Regions from separate parts of the Janibacter sp. FSL W8-0316 genome, predicted to be linked through region 3. Evidence: predicted binding sites of a transcription regulator. Region 3 holds the regulator's gene; each other region holds the start of a gene.
What was found. The regulator HrcA, encoded in region 3, represses chaperone genes, less so after heat shock. The targets are predictions, from matches to a motif close to TTNGCACTCGNNNNNNNCGAGTGCNAA.
Positions count from the first base shown of each region.

Region 1: a site for HrcA is predicted at 1,725-1,751, ahead of groES (co-chaperone GroES). Genes of this name have one in related genera too.
Region 2: a site for HrcA is predicted at 1,004-1,030, ahead of groL (chaperonin GroEL). Genes of this name have one in related genera too.

Region 1 covers NZ_JBBOQX010000001.1:1,468,540-1,471,809, reverse strand. The annotation lists gene NYE39_RS07190 (glycoside hydrolase family 3 N-terminal domain-containing protein) at 1-372, opposite strand, end outside; gene NYE39_RS07185 (class I SAM-dependent methyltransferase) at 433-1,680, opposite strand; gene groES (co-chaperone GroES) at 1,884-2,180, shown strand; gene groL (chaperonin GroEL) at 2,279-3,270, shown strand, end outside.
Region 2 covers NZ_JBBOQX010000001.1:2,612,962-2,616,231, forward strand. The annotation lists gene NYE39_RS12890 (hypothetical protein) at 1-267, shown strand, start outside; gene NYE39_RS12895 (hypothetical protein) at 368-937, shown strand; gene groL (chaperonin GroEL) at 1,184-2,818, shown strand; gene NYE39_RS12905 (AAA family ATPase) at 2,901-3,270, shown strand, end outside.
Region 3 covers NZ_JBBOQX010000001.1:977,208-980,477, reverse strand. The annotation lists gene fabG (3-oxoacyl-ACP reductase FabG) at 1-300, shown strand, start outside; gene NYE39_RS04780 (DUF3097 domain-containing protein) at 304-1,179, opposite strand; gene hrcA (heat-inducible transcriptional repressor HrcA) at 1,321-2,355, shown strand; gene dnaJ (molecular chaperone DnaJ) at 2,411-3,270, shown strand, end outside.

The sequences.
Region 1 (3,270 bases), 490 kb from region 3:
GTAGAGCATCGAGCCCAGGCCCTGCGCCCCGATCGGCCCGTCGAGGGAGCTGGCCGGCCCCGGCTGCATGGCCGCCATGAGCAGCTGACCGGCCTGCTGGGTCGGCGTCATCGCGTCACGCACCTGCTCGACGCAGGCGCTGGCCTCGGGGCCGTCGGCGGTCACCGTGGTCGATCGCGACGACGAGGACGAAGGGGAGGACGTCGCCGACGAGGACGACGTCGCGGAGGTCGTGTCCTCGGCGGAGGTCGGGGACGACGTCGAGGAGGAGCTCGTGCTGCCCGCTCCCGGGTCGTCGGAGGCGCACCCGACGAGGGCGAGGACGGCGAGGCCTGCAGCGGCGCGGGTCAGGTGACTGGCTCGGGTCGGCATGGGGGGCAGGCTACCTGCGCCGCATGGGCGTCGACGGCGCTCGCGCCGGTGATGCCGCGCTCAGGATGCCTCGACGACGAGCACGGCCTGCTCGCCGCCGACGCGGGTGAGCACGACGGTGGCGCTGTCGCCGTCGCCGGCTCCGCGGCCGATCTTCAGCTGCTTGCGCAGCTGGTCCTCGTCGAGCCGGATCCCGCGCTTCTTGACCGTGAGGCCGGTGACCCCGCGCTCGCGGAGCCACCCGCGCAGACCCTTGACGGAGAAGGGCATCGCCTCGAGCACCTCGTAGCGTCGGGCGTGGCCGAGGTCGACGGCGTCGTCGCTGGTGACGTAGCCGAGCCCGGCCTCGAGCTCCATGCCGGAGACGGCGCCGGTGACGGTGCCGATGAGGCCGGCGCGAGTGACCGCGCGGTCCGCCTCGTAGAGCCAGCGGCCGGTGTCGGGGAGCGAGAGGGCGGCGGCCGGGTCGTCCTCGCAGGTGCGCTGGTCGACCTCGACCGGCGGCGCGCCCTTGCGCAGGACCCGGGCACTGCGGCCGGCCTCCTTGACGAGCGGGCCCCACCAGACCGTGCACTCGAGGACGGTGCCCTGCCACGAGGTCCACTGGGCCTCGGTGCCGAGCGGCGGGATGTCGTGGGGGAGCGAAGGGGAGAGCTTGGCCCCGGTCGCGGGGACGTCACGGGCGACGGAGAGGACGAAGTCCCACGACGGGGAGATCTCGTCGAGCCGGAAGACACGGCGGGTGCGCCCGGAGCGGTCGGTGACACCGGGGGTGCGGCGGGCCGGGTCGAGCCAGACACCCGTGCGCGAGTGCAGCGGGTCGAGCGGTGCCTCGAAGTCCTCGGCCACGCCGGTGCGGGCCCGACTGTCGGGCCACGGCCGCAGGTTGACGTCGGCGATGGCCGCCGTGAGCGGGTCGGCGTCGACGCCGTGGACGGTGACGCCGAGGGCGCTCATCGCCATCGCGTCCGAGCCGATGCCGCAGCCGAGGTCGTGGACGGTCGCCAGGCTGGCCGTCGCGTAGCGCCCAGCGTGCGTCGCCGCCACCTCCAGCCGGCTGGCCTGCTCGAGACCGTCGGGGGTGAAGAGCATGCCGTCGGCGAACTCGCCGAACTTCTCCTGCGCGCGCGCCTGCAGGCGCTTCTGCGTCAGGAGGGCGGCGACGCGTTCGGCGGAGTGTCCCGACGCCCGCAGCCGCGAGGCCAGGCCGACCGCGTCCGCCTCGCGGTACTCGGGCAGGCCGTGCAGGGACTCGTGCCCCTCGGGGGAGGCCAGCCAGCGCACGGTCGTCGGATCCACGTGCGCCATTGTCACGCATCCCGGGCCGCCCAGCGGCCCGGCCGCGACGGGCTTTGGCACTCGGGTTGACCGAGTGCCAACCGGGTGCCTAGATTTGCCCTTGGCACTCACCTCCGGCGAGTGCCAGATGCCACGGTTGGACGACCCCCGCGACGGCGCCCGGCCAGGCTTCGCCCCACGTTCACACACACGTCCCCACAGAAGGAGTCACCGTGTCGGTTTCCATCAAGCCGCTCGAGGACCGGATCGTCGTCCAGGGCATCGAGGCGGAGCAGACCACCGCCTCCGGCCTCGTCATCCCGGACACCGCCAAGGAGAAGCCCCAGGAGGGCGAGGTCGTCGCCGTCGGCCCCGGCCGGTTCAACGAGGACGGTGACGAGCGCATCCCGATGGACATCTCCGTCGGCGACCGCGTCATCTACTCCAAGTACGGCGGCACCGAGGTCAAGCACGGCGGCCAGGAGTACCTCATCCTCTCCGCGCGCGACGTGCTCGCGATCGTCGGCTGACGATCCTTCCCAGTACTGAGCTGACGCCCCGGGTGCGGCCCCTCCCGGGCCCTCCGGGGCGTCGCCTTTTCCCCCTTCGTTAGAACCAAAGGACAAACATGGCCAAGGAACTGGAGTTCAACGACTCCGCCCGTGACGCCCTCCAGCGCGGCGTCGACCAGCTCGCCAACGCCGTCAAGGTGACCCTCGGCCCCAAGGGCCGCAATGTCGTCATCGACAAGCAGTGGGGCGCCCCCACGATCACCAACGACGGCGTGACGATCGCCCGCGAGATCGAGCTCGAGGACCCCTACGAGAACCTCGGCGCCCAGCTCGCCAAGGAGGTCGCCACCAAGACCAACGACGTCGCCGGTGACGGCACGACGACCGCGACCGTCCTCGCCCAGGCCATGGTCAAGGAGGGCCTGCGCAATGTCGCCGCGGGTGCCGCCCCGTCCGGCCTCAAGCGCGGCATCGACAAGGCCGTCGAGGCCGTCTCGGCCCGCCTGCTCGAGACCGCCCGTGAGGTCGAGGGCAAGGACGAGATCGCGCAGGTCGCGTCGCTGTCCGCCCAGGACCAGGGCATCGGCGGGATCATCGCCGACGCCTTCGACAAGGTCGGCAAGGACGGCGTCATCACCGTCGAGGAGTCCTCGACCGCCGAGACCGCGCTCGACTTCACCGAGGGCATGCAGTTCGACAAGGGCTACATCAGCCCCTACTTCGTCACCGACCCGGAGCGTATGGAGGGTGTCCTCGAGGACGCCTACGTCCTGATCAACCAGGGCAAGATCTCCAACATCCAGGAGATCCTCCCGGTGCTGGAGAAGGTCGTGCAGTCCGGCAAGCCGCTGCTCGTCATCGCCGAGGACATCGACGGCGAGGCCCTCTCGACGCTCGTCGTCAACAAGCTCAAGGGCGTCTTCAACGTCGCGGCCGTCAAGGCCCCCGGCTTCGGCGACCGCCGCAAGGCGATGCTCCAGGACATGGCGATCCTCACCGGTGGTCAGGTCATCGCCGAGGAGGTCGGCCTCAAGCTCGACCAGGTCACCCTCGAGGACCTTGGGCAGGCCCGTCGCATCGTCGTCACCAAGGACACCACGACGATCAT
Region 2 (3,270 bases), 1.6 Mb from region 3:
GTGCTGCGGCACGACGGCGCCACTGCCACCCTCGACGTCTCCGTCGACCAGCTGCAGGCAGCCGTCGAGGGACTCGAGCCCGCGCGGGCGTGCACGACCGTCGAGCACCCCAACCTCGGCGCCTGGCGCGGACTGCTCACCGAGGCCCGCGACAACCCGGCCCGTGAGCTCGTGGCGGTCTTCGTCGCCGACGTCGACGACCCGGTCTCCTCCGACGCCGACGGCGAGATGCGCGCCGGGTTCGAGGGGCTGCACCCGCGCGCCTGACCACCGCCCGCCGGTCGACGCAACCGTCCGCCCCCCTTCGTGCGTCTCTCGTTGTGAGGGTCGTCACCGTCGACGACCCCATGACAGACAGGGGAGAGACATGAAGACCACGACACGCACACTGCTGGTGACCGCCGCATCCGTGGGTCTCGTCGCCACCGGGGCGAGTGCCCAGGCCGCGCCGGCCGACGCGACGCGCGTGCTCGCCGAGCACGTCACCGTCCGGGTCATGCTCGACGGGGCGATGAGCGGGGCGCGGGGCAACCAGCACCGGTTCACCTACCAGACCGACACCGAGGGAATGCCGTGGCCGGCCTCAGCCATGAAGATCACTTCCTTCTTCTGCCCGACCGGCGCCACCGTCACCCAGACGTGGCAGTCGAGCCGGTGCACCCACCGCAGCACGAGATACCTGCGGCCCCGGAGCGCCGACTACCGGGTGAGCTCGACGATGCGCTCGGCCGTGGTGGACGGGACCCTCGTGTCCGGTAGCCGGCTCTTCGCCGCTGACCTGACGCTCTTCGCCGACGGCGCCCAGCGCACGAGCAACCACGGTGGGGCGGTGCGCCGTGAGGTCGACGCCAACGTGTCCGGCACCGTCGGCGGAGCCCGGGTGCGGTGGAGCACCCGAGGGGAGGCCTGGATCCACCGCTACGAGACCGTGCGCTGAGGTCACCCACGAACCCACGACCACGGAGTGCGGCCGGTTGGCCGCACTCCGTCGTCCGCCACGGCGTTTGCACTCGCTCGGTGAGAGTGCCAATAATGGGCCTTAGCACTCTCCTTGTGAGAGTGACAGTCCTGACCGGTCAGGTGAGGGGCGCGATCGCACGGTGACGTGAGCCGGGTGGTCGCACTCCGTCCGTCGCGGGCACCCCCGGTCGCACCCTTCGATTCGCGTGGAGGAACCACCCGAATGGCAAAGCTCATTGCTTTCGACGAGGAGGCCCGTCGCGGTCTCGAGCGGGGTATGAACACCCTCGCCGATGCTGTCAAGGTCACCCTCGGCCCCAAGGGCCGCAATGTCGTCCTGGAGAAGAAGTGGGGCGCCCCCACGATCACCAATGACGGCGTGTCCATCGCCAAGGAGATCGAGCTCGACGACCCCTACGAAAAGATCGGGGCCGAGCTGGTCAAGGAGGTCGCCAAGAAGACCGACGACGTCGCCGGTGACGGCACGACGACGGCCACCGTCCTCGCCCAGGCGCTCGTGCGCGAGGGCCTGCGCAATGTCGCGGCCGGCGCCAACCCCATGGCCCTCAAGCGCGGTATCGAGAAGGCCACCGCTGCGGTGTCCGACGAGCTGCTCGCGATGGCCAAGGAGATCGAGACCAAGGAGCAGATCGCTGCCACGGCCTCCATCTCCGCCGCTGACCAGGAGATCGGCGCCAAGATCGCCGAGGCCATGGACAAGGTCGGCAAGGAAGGCGTCATCACCGTCGAGGAGAGCAACACCTTCGGGCTCGAGCTCGAGCTCACCGAGGGCATGCGCTTCGACAAGGGCTACATCTCCGGCTACTTCGTCACCGACACCGAGCGCATGGAGACCGTGCTCGAGGACCCCTACGTCCTCATCGCCAACTCCAAGATCGGCTCGATCAAGGACCTCCTGCCCGTCCTCGAGAAGGTCATGCAGGCTGGCAAGCCGCTGCTGATCATCGCCGAGGACCTCGAGGGCGAGGCGCTGTCGACGCTCGTCGTCAACAAGCTCAAGGGCACCTTCAAGTCCGTCGCCGTCAAGGCCCCGGGCTTCGGTGACCGCCGCAAGGCCATGCTCGCCGACATCGCCATCCTCACCGGTGGCCAGGTCATCTCCGAGGAGGTCGGCCTCTCCCTCGAGACCGCCGAGCTCGACCTGCTCGGCCGCGCCCGCAAGGTCGTCGTCACCAAGGACGAGACGACCATCGTCGAGGGTGCTGGCGACCAGGACCAGATCGCCGGCCGCGTGAACCAGATCAAGGCCGAGATCGAGAACAGCGACTCGGACTACGACCGCGAGAAGCTCCAGGAGCGCCTCGCCAAGCTCGCCGGCGGCGTCGCCGTCATCCGTGCGGGCGCGGCCACCGAGGTCGAGCTCAAGGAGCGCAAGCACCGCATCGAGGACGCCGTGCGCAACGCCAAGGCCGCCGTCGAGGAGGGCATCGTCGCCGGTGGTGGCGTCGCGCTCCTGCAGGCGACCAAGGCCGCCTTCGACAAGCTCTCGCTCGAGGGTGACGAGGCGACCGGCGCCAACATCGTGCGCGTCGCGGCGGGTGCCCCGCTCAAGCAGATCGCGGCCAACGCTGGCCTCAACGGCGGCGTCGTCACCGAGAAGGTCGAGAACCTGCCTGCGGGCGAGGGCCTCAACGCCGCGACCGGTGAGTACGTCGACATGATCGCCCAGGGCATCATCGACCCGGCCAAGGTCACGCGCAGCGCGCTGCAGAACGCCGCTTCCATCGCGGCGCTCTTCCTCACCACCGAGGCCGTCGTCGCGGACAAGCCGGAGAAGGCCGCCCCGGCCATGCCCGGTGGCGACGACATGGGTGGCATGGGCGGCATGGGCTTCTGAGCCCACCCCCGCACCACCTGCACCACGCGCGAAGGGCGGTTCCCCGGTCACGGGGGACCGCCCTTCGGCGTACCCTTCCTGCATGACGTCACCGCAGGAGCTGGCGGACCGGCTGGGTGCCACGGGTTACCTCGCCGACGAGGACCTCGCCACCGTGGTCTTCCTCGCCCGGGAGATGCGCCGGCCGCTGCTGCTCGAGGGGGCGCCGGGCACGGGCAAGACCGCGCTCGCCGAGGCCCTCGCCGAGCTCGAGGGCGTGCCCCTCGTCCGGCTGCAGTGCTACGAGGGCATCGACGCCTCGCAGGCCCTCTACGACTGGGACTTCCCGCGGCAGATCCTCCACCTTCGCACCCTCGAGGCGCTCCACGCGAGTGGTGGGCTCGAGGCGTCCGAGGCCGAGAGCTCGCTCTTCGACGAGCGCTACCTCCTCGAGCGGCCGGTCCTGCAGGCCC
Region 3 (3,270 bases):
TCGGCCGCCAAGGCCGGCATGCAGGGCTTCACCAAGACCCTGGCGATCGAGCTCGGCAAGTTCGGCGTGACGGCCAATGCGATCGCCCCCGGCTTCATCCAGACCGACATGACGGCCGCGACCGCGGAGCGCATCGGTGTGCCCTTCGAGGACTTCCTCGCCCACGCGGCCAAGGAGACCCCGGTCGGCCGCGTCGGCCAGCCCGAGGACATCGCCGCCACCGCGTCCTTCCTCCTGTCCGAGGAGGCCGGCTTCGTGTCCGGCCAGGTCATCTACGTCGCCGGCGGCCCGAAGGACTGACCCCTACTCGGCCGTGACGAAGTCGATGAGTTCCTCGACGCGCCCGAGGAGGGCGGGCTCGAGGTCGGCATAGTTGCGGACGGTGCCCAGGATCTGCTTCCAGGCGCGGGCGATGTCGGCCTGGGAGTCGTGGGGCCAGCCGAGGTGGGCGCAGATCCCGCGCTTCCACTCCATCGAGCGGGGGATCGTCGGCCAGGCCTCCATGCCGAGTCGCTGCGGGCGCACCGACTGCCACACGTCGACGTAGGGGTGCCCGAGGACGAGCACGTGCTCGGGCGCGAGCCTGTTGGCCTCGGCGACGATGCGCGACTCCTTGCTGCCCGGCACGAGGTGGTCGACGAGGACCCCCATCCGCCGACCGCGGCCGGGGGCGAAGTCGCGGATCGCGGCCGCGAGGTCGTCGACGCCGTCGAGCATCTCGACGACGACGCCCTCGACCCGCAGGTCGTGGCCCCAGACCTTTTCGACGAGCTCGGCGTCGTGGCGGCCCTCGACGAAGATCCGGGACCCGATGGCGACCCGGGCCTTGGCGTCGTGCACGGCGACGGACCCGCTCGCGGTGCGGGAGGCCTGCTTCTCGGCGGCTGCGAGGGCCGCGCGCTGGGCCCCCTTCGGCGCGGTGAGCGAGACCGGGGAGCCGTCGACGAGGAAGCCCGGACCGAGCGGGAAGGCCTTGACCTTGCCTCGCCGGTCCTCGAGGTGGACGACGTGGACGCCGCCCGCCTTCTCCACGGCGACCACGGCGCCGACCCAGCCGGTCTCGACGTCCTCGACGACGGTGCCCGGCGTGGCCTCCATCGCCCGCGCGGTCGGTCGGGCCAGCCGGCCCTTCGACTTCCAGTCGCCGGAGAGGACGTCCATGCCGTATCGATCGCTCACGGCACGGACGGTAGGCCGAAGGGAGGTCACTCGCGGCGTCGGCACGCCGGATTCCGGGGAATGGCCGCCCCGGTCGTAGACTTGGCACTCAGGTGGACCGAGTGCCAGCGGTCCCGTTCGTGGGTGTCGAAGGAGGTCAGCATGAGCCAGGAGCGCCGCATGGCCGTGCTCAGCGCCATCGTCGAGGACTACGTGCAGACGTCGGAGCCGGTCGGTTCCAAGGCGCTGCTCGACCGCCATCAGCTCAACGTCTCGGCCGCGACCGTGCGCAACGACATGGCCGCGCTCGAGGACGAGGGGCTGATCATCGCCCCACACACCTCTGCGGGGCGCATCCCGACCGATGCCGGCTACCGGCTCTTCGTCGACCGGCTGCAGGCGATCCGCCCCATGTCGCGGGGGGAGCGCGCGGCGATCACCGACTACCTCGAGGGCGCCGACGACCTCGACGTCGTCCTCGACCGCACGGTCCGTCTGCTGTCGACGCTGACCCGGCAGGTCGCGGTCGTGCAGTACCCCTCGCTCACCCGCAGCACGGTCAAGCACATCGAGCTGGTGCCGATGAGCGAGACCCGGCTCATGGTCGTCGTCATCATGGGCACCGGCCGCGTCGAGCAGCGCGTGGTGCCCACGGGGGTCGACTACCTGGCTCCCCAGGGCGCCGATGCCCTGGCCAGCGCACGCGGCCGGGTCAACGCCGCCACCCGCGACCGCCGCCTCGCCGAGGCGCTGGAGTCGCTGCGCACCCTGCACGACGAGGACGTCGAGACCGAGGACGCCCTCACGGCCGGGGTCATCGGTGTCGTCGAGGCGGCACTGGCCGAGGAGCGGGCGACCAAGGTCACCCTGGCCGGCACGGCCAACCTCGCGCGCAGCTCGAGCGACTTCCCGATGACCCTCGAGCCGGTGCTCGACGCCCTCGAGCAGCACGTCGTGCTGCTCAAGCTGCTCAGCGTCGAGGCCGATCAGGAGGCGCCCGGCGTGTCCGTGCGCATCGGCTCCGAAAATCCCGTGACCGGGCTGCAGGGGACATCGCTCGTCACCTCCGGCTACGGCGCAGGCGACGAGCAGGTCGGTGCCGTCGGCGTGCTCGGCCCGACCCGCATGGACTACCCGGCGACGATGGCGCAGGTGCGTGCCGTCGCCACCTACCTCTCGCGGATCGTGGACGCCTGACCGGCGTCCGCTCCGCACCGACCAGACCGACCCACGACCCACGAGGACGTCACGCGTGAACGACTACTACGAGGACCTGGGCGTCAGCCGCGAGGCGACGCCCGAGGAGATCAAGCGGGCCTACCGCAAGCTCGCCCGCACCCTGCACCCCGACGTCAACCCAGGCCCCGAGGCCGAGGAGCAGTTCAAGCGGGTCTCGCAGGCCTACGACGTCCTCTCCGACGAGGCGAAGCGTCGCCAGTACGACATGGGCGGCGACCCCTACGGCGGTGCCCACGACGGCTTCGGGGCCGGCTTCACCTTCAGCGACATCATGGAGCAGTTCTTCGGGCAGGCAGCCGGCGGCGCCGGCCGCGGCCCCCGCTCGCGCTCGGCGCGCGGGCAGGACGGTCTCGTCGGGCTCGAGCTCGACCTCGCGACCGCGGTCTTCGGCGGTCAGGAGGAGCTGACCATCGACACCGCCGTCGTCTGCGGCACCTGCTCCGGCGACGGCGCCCAGCCGGGCACCGGCCGCCGCACGTGCGACACCTGTGCCGGCCGCGGCGAGGTCCAGCAGGTGCAGCGCTCCTTCCTCGGCCAGGTCATGACCAGCCGCCCGTGCCCGACCTGCCAGGGCTTCGGCGAGGTCATCCCCAACCCCTGCCACGAGTGCTCCGGCCAGGGCCGGGTGCGCACCCGCCGCACGATGACCGTGCGCATCCCCGCCGGCGTCGACAGCGGCACCCGCATCCACCTCGAGGGCGAAGGGGAGGTCGGTCCCGGTGGCGGGCCGGCCGGCGACCTCTACGTCGAGCTGCGGGTGCGCGACCACGAGACCTTCACCCGGCGAGGTGACGACCTGCACGCGTCCGTCGCGGTGCCGATGACCGCGGCCGCGCTCGGGGTGACGATGAGCTTCGCCACCCTCGACGGCGA